One region of the Blautia difficilis genome, then DNA from elsewhere that is predicted to be linked to it. Evidence: riboswitches for the same ligand, from Rfam matches in the RefSeq annotation. Region 1 holds a riboswitch; the other holds the start of a gene.
The links. Region 1 has a riboswitch for ZMP and ZTP ahead of H8Z82_RS01855 (formate--tetrahydrofolate ligase). Riboswitches for the same ligand answer to the same signal wherever they lie in the genome.
Positions count from the first base shown of each region.

Region 2: another riboswitch for ZMP and ZTP. It lies ahead of H8Z82_RS11010 (IMP cyclohydrolase); the one in region 1 lies ahead of H8Z82_RS01855 (formate--tetrahydrofolate ligase).

Region 1 is NZ_JACOQG010000002.1:69,555-72,718, forward strand. It holds gene H8Z82_RS01855 (formate--tetrahydrofolate ligase) at 1-1,196, opposite strand, end outside; ZMP/ZTP riboswitch at 1,375-1,460, opposite strand; gene H8Z82_RS01860 (DUF1700 domain-containing protein) at 1,829-2,302, shown strand; gene H8Z82_RS01865 (isopeptide-forming domain-containing fimbrial protein) at 2,564-3,164, shown strand, end outside.
Region 2 is NZ_JACOQG010000017.1:51,585-54,748, forward strand. It holds gene guaB (IMP dehydrogenase) at 1-789, shown strand, start outside; gene H8Z82_RS17575 (hypothetical protein) at 1,018-1,146, shown strand; gene H8Z82_RS11005 (peptidoglycan recognition protein family protein) at 1,121-1,753, shown strand; ZMP/ZTP riboswitch at 1,869-1,949, shown strand; gene H8Z82_RS11010 (IMP cyclohydrolase) at 2,021-2,734, shown strand; gene H8Z82_RS11015 (phosphoribosylaminoimidazolecarboxamide formyltransferase) at 2,864-3,164, shown strand, end outside.

The sequences.
Region 1 (3,164 bases):
TCTACAAAGTCAAGCTCTGCTTTTGTATCTGTAGGGAATGCGTTGATAGCAACAACACATGGAAGTTTGTATACGTTTTTGATGTTGGAAACATGTTTTAACAGGTTCGGGATACCTTTTTCCAGAGCTTCCAGGTTTTCATTGTTGAGGTCAGCTTTTGCAACGCCACCGTTGTATTTCAGGGCACGTACAGTAGCTACGATTACAACTGCGCTTGGTTTTAAGCCAGCCATACGGCATTTGATATCAAGGAATTTCTCAGCACCCAGGTCAGCGCCGAAACCAGCTTCTGTGATTGCATAATCAGCAAGCTTCATAGCCATCTTTGTAGCTGTTACAGAGTTACATCCGTGAGCGATGTTTGCGAATGGTCCGCCGTGTACGATTGCAGGAACGTGTTCCAGAGTCTGTACAAGGTTTGGTTTCAGAGCATCTTTTAACAGAGCTGTCATAGCGCCTTCAGCGTGAAGGTCACCAGCTGTTACAGGTTTCTGCTCGGAAACTTTGCCGTATGTATATCCGATGATGATCTTGGATAATCTTTCTTTCAGGTCTTTGATGTCGCTTGCAAGACAGAGAACTGCCATGATTTCAGATGCAACTGTGATGTCGTATCCGTCTTCACGAGGCATACCGTTTGTCTTTCCGCCAAGGCCGTCTACTACATTACGAAGCTGACGGTCGTTCATATCTACACATCTTCTCCATGTGATCTTACGAGGGTCAATGTTTAATGCGTTGCCCTGGAAGATATGGTTATCAATCATAGCTGCCAGTAAGTTGTTAGCTGCGCCAATGGCATGGAAGTCACCTGTGAAGTGAAGGTTAATATCTTCCATAGGAACAACCTGTGCATATCCGCCGCCTGCTGCACCACCTTTTACACCGAATACCGGTCCTAAGGATGGCTCACGAAGAGCTACCATAACACTCTTGCCAAGTCTCTGCATACCATCTGCAAGACCTACAGTAGTAGTAGTTTTACCTTCTCCTGCTGGAGTTGGGTTGATAGCTGTAACGAGGATTAATTTTCCATCCTTCTTATCACTTTCTTTCAGAAGATTGTAATCAATTTTTGCTTTATATTTTCCGTACTGCTCCAGATATTTATCATCAATACCTGCTTTTTCTGCAATCTGAGTGATTGGAAGCATTTCGCATTCCTGTGCAATTTCGATGTCTGATTTGAATCCCATAAGTGTTTTTCTCCTTTCGTCTCCGCATAAACATGAAAAACTTATATTACTGTTCATTTGTTACTGTGCACTCTGCGATCAGTAACAATTTATTCATTGAAGGAATGATCGATCAGCCCGTCAGATGAATAAAAGTATTGTTTCATCCGATAAAAAAAGGCCAGTATCTGAAATTTTCAAATACTGCCCAGACGGTCGGCTTCTACAAACCTCCGACTCCCCGTGGTTTGCATTCCACTCTTTCCGTCAGTACTCGAAGGTTCCTTCAATTGATGACAATAGTATATCATTTTGAGAAAAAAATGTCAAGAAAATTTTTGCTGAAATGTCAAAAAAATTAAGTAAACTGGACGAAAGTTGTGTAAAATTAATAATGAAAAACCAGAGTATCTATAATTGTTGGGAAAAATTTGCTTTTTCAAGGAAATGGAATTGTTAAAAAATAGACATGGTTTTATAGTAGAATGAAGATTATGTAAAGGAAAGGTTAAACCTTGCAGTTTATAGGAATTTCATAAAAAGTTTATGATTATATTAGTTGCTACCTGTGGTAAATATGGTAGAATAAGAATAATAAGTGCACAGAAATCTCCTGCTTCAATTATCATAAGCAGTGTATGGGGATTTATATTTTGGCAAAGTGGAGTGTAAAAGATGAGATGAACAGACAAGAATTTTTGGAAATCCTGAGAAGCCAGCTTGCCGGTCACATGCAGGAGGGCAAGGCTGCAGCACATGTACGATACTATGAAGATTATATACAGTCCCAGGTACGCGGTGGTCGTACAGAGCAGGAAGTGCTTGATCAGCTGGGAGATCCCAGGTTGATAGCAAAAACTCTTATTGATACAGAGGGAGATACCGTAGATGAGGAATATGGAGCCTATTCCTCCTGTGGATCTGGATTAGAACCGCCACCCCAGCCGGAGAAGCGGTGGAAAAAAGTTTTGGACCTTTCAACCTGGTCAGGGAAGCTTGTTGTGATTGTGGCAGCTGTTGTAGCGATTATTTTATTGCTTATAGTAATTGGTGCCGTTCTTCCGTTTTTTATTATTCTGATTATCATTTTATCTGTTATTTCCTGGTTTACCAAGAGAAGTCACTGATCAAAAGAGAACTCCCTTTGGGAGCTTTCTTTTGATCTGTCTTATAGTTTTATCTAATATTCTTTTTAGTACCCTTTTTATTCAGTTATTTATATTTTTCATATGGTTTCATATCTTCGCCTTAGTCTTATCTGAAGTGTGTTATTCCCTAATCCTGCCAGGCAGCAGGTAAATCTCAATTTTATTATTTTTATAAAGGCAGAAAACAGGATTTTTGCACAGGAATCCTTTTTTCTGTATACCAAATGGAAAGGAGACAACATGAAAGGAACTGTGAAACTAAAAAAACGTCTGGAGGCTTTGGGCTTAGCCTTACTGTTTATGCTGCAATCTGTACTGGGCTTTTTACCTGGAATGATTTTCAGTGCGGCCGGAGCGGTAAAGTCTATCGAGGTCTGGGACTCCGATCAGCTTATTGATTATGGTTATCGTTTCAATATGAAGTTTCAGCCGGGGGTAACTACCTATGAGTCTTTTGGCTGCGATAATCTGGACAGTGCTGCATTTTCTGATCACGGAAGAAGTACAAGAGATACAGAAAGTGTGAGGATAACAGAGGATTATAAATCCGGAAGTGCAGGAATGCGCTATAACAATGTGGGTAGAGATGCAGAAGGAAATATTGTGGATGTGCGTCTGACCCTGGTGGGGGTAGAAAATGCCGAGAGACGCTATGACCTGAGAACCCCTGTCTCCAAAAAAGAAAATAATGGTGGACTTACCTTTGGCTGGGAGAATAATGAAACCTATCCTATGGTAGGCTTTGCTAAAAACAATATCGGAGTTTTTATCTATTCACTGGGTTCTGCAAAAATTAATTTTCAGTTTCTAAAGCATGGGACAGATGAGGCTCTGACGATCA
Region 2 (3,164 bases), on a different contig from region 1:
ATTACAGCTAATGTACTTGCACGTGTAGATGCGCTGGTGAAGGCATGTGTAGATGTAATTGTAATTGATTCTGCACATGGTCATTCAGAGAATATTCTGAAGGCTGTCCGTGAAATTAAAGCTGCATATCCGGATCTTCAGGTAATTGCAGGTAATGTAGCTACAGGAGCAGCTACCAAGGCTCTGATCGATGCAGGCGTAGATGCAGTTAAGGTTGGTATCGGACCTGGATCTATTTGTACCACACGTGTGGTTGCAGGTATTGGTGTACCACAGATTACTGCAGTAATGGACTGTTATGAGGTTGCTAATCGTTATGGAATCCCGATCATTGCAGATGGCGGTATCAAATATTCCGGAGATGTTACCAAGGCAATTGCAGCTGGTGCAAATGTATGTATGATGGGAAGTATCTTCGCAGGCTGCGATGAGAGCCCGGGAACTTTTGAACTGTATCAGGGACGTAAATATAAAGTATACCGTGGTATGGGATCTATTGCTGCTATGGAGAACGGCAGTAAAGATCGTTATTTCCAGGAAAATGCAAAGAAGCTTGTTCCGGAAGGTGTAGAGGGACGTGTTGCATATAAAGGACATGTAGAGGATACTGTATTCCAGCTTATGGGTGGTCTTCGCTCAGGTATGGGATATTGCGGTGCAGAGAATATTGAAACTCTTAAGACTACAGGTAAGTTTATCAAGATTTCTGCTGCTTCTCTGAAAGAATCTCATCCACATGATATTCATATCACCAAAGAAGCTCCAAACTATAGTGTAGATGATAAATAAATAATGAATGATACCCCGGAGGTCCTGTGGATCTGCCGGGGTATTTTTGTGGAATTACCGGTTTTGATAGTGAAAAGAAAGGAATTCAATGGTATAATAGAAAAAACGAATTCCAGGAAATGGGTGGCAGAGAAAAGCTATGATACAAAAGAATCGGAGCGGTAAAAAAAGTACCGGATCTGCGAAAACAAAGAGAAAATCGGTTTCAAAATCAAAAACCAGTGCTGGATGCAGAAAAAAATCTTCCAGGAAATCAGGGAAAAACAGCAGAGTCCGACAGAGAAATCTGAGGATGCTGCTAATATGCATTATCCTGATGGTGGGAGTAAGTATGGGATGCTGGTATGGAATAAATAATATGCAGGAGAGGGAAAGAAAAGAGCAGGAAGTACTTCTGGAGCAGGAAAATTCAGGAAGCGGTCCTGAGCAGTGGCAGAAAGAAGGGGCTCCCTATATTGATGTGGAGCTGCTGACTCCCAATGAATACTCCAGACCGCAGATTCCCATTGAAAGCGTAAAATATATTGCAATTCACTATACTGCGAACCCAGGGGCAACAGCAATGGCCAACAGAAATTATTTTGAGAATCTGGCAAATACACATGAGACAAAGGTAAGCAGTCATTTTGTCATTGGCCTTGATGGAGAGGTGGTACAGTGCATTCCTACATCGGAGATGTCTTATGCGACAAATTCCCGTAATGTGGATACCGTATCGATCGAGTGTTGTCACCAGGATGAGACGGGAAAATTCAATGATGCAACCTATGATTCGGCTGTAAAACTGACAGCATGGTTATGTGTGCGATTCGGACTTACTTCTGAAAATGTGATCCGTCATTATGATGTGACAGGAAAGAACTGTCCAAAATATTATGTGGAGAATCTGGATGCATGGATTCAAATGAAGGCTGATATTGCTTCACAGATTGAGGTTGACTATAAATTAAAGAATATTCAGTAATGGTATATACTATTGTTTTTGAAAAAAAGTATGAAAAAAAGCATGAAACAAAAAAAATGCCTTGAAATATGTAAAGAAGTATTGTACTATAATAACAGTGTGTGAGTTTTCACGACAGTGTCTGCATGACTGGCGGAAGTAGGATTACCTACAGGGAGTGCAGCAAATATATGAGCCGACCGCCTGGGCAGCCTGGAAATTATTCAATGAATAAATAGGTTTCCCAGGCTTTTTTTAACCTTATTTTTAACGAAAAGGAGAAAAATTATGGAAATGTTATCACTGGAAAAAGAACTGAAAGAGAATTCCTATCCTGGAAGAGGAATTGTGATCGGACGTTCCGCAGACGGTAAGAAAGCAGTGACAGCTTATTTCATCATGGGCAGAAGCGAGAACAGCAGAAACAGAGTATTTGTAGAGGATGGAGAGGGAATCCGTACCCAGGCATTTGATCCGTCCAAGCTTACAGATCCGAGTCTGATCATCTATGCACCTGTACGTGTACTGGGAAACAAAACAATCGTAACTAACGGAGATCAGACAGACACTATTTATGAGGGAATGGATCATCAGCTTACTTTTGAGCAGTCCTTAAGAAGCAGAGAATTTGAGCCGGACGGTCCGAACTATACACCTCGTATCTCCGGTGTTATGCATGTAGAGAACGGAAAATTTAACTATGCAATGTCAATTCTCAAGAGCAACAACGGAAATCCGGATGCATGTAACAGATACACATTTGCATATGAGAATGCCATTGCAGGAGAGGGACATTTTATCCATACTTATAAATGTGACGGAAATCCACTTCCAAGCTTTGAGGGTGAGCCGAAACTGGTAGCAATTCCAGATGATATGGATGAGTTTGCAGAACTTCTCTGGAATAGCCTGAACGAAGATAACAAAGTATCTCTGTTTGTAAGATATATTGATATTGAGACAGGTAAGTACGAGAGCAAGATCATTAATAAGAATAAATAATAGTCACTTACTGAGTACAGATAGTGCTCATAGATTATTGTGGACATAAGACGATGCTTTCGCAGTAAGAAATTATTTACAGGAATTAATTTTAAAATACTTATTTGGTTCATACGGAGGATTTATATAATGAAAGAATTCGAATTAAAATATGGCTGTAACCCGAATCAGAAACCTGCAAAAATTTATATGGCAGACGGATCCGAGCTTCCGGTGAAAATCCTTTCGGGAAGACCGGGATATATCAATTTCCTGGATGCATTCAACGGCTGGCAGCTGGTATCAAATCTGAAAAAAGCTACAGGACTTCCTGCAGCAACATCCTTTAAGCATGTATCTCCTGCAGGTGCTGCTGTAGGACTTCCTCTTACAGAGACTCTGGCAAAGATCTACTGGGTAAATGATATGGACTGGAAGAATTTTTCACCAT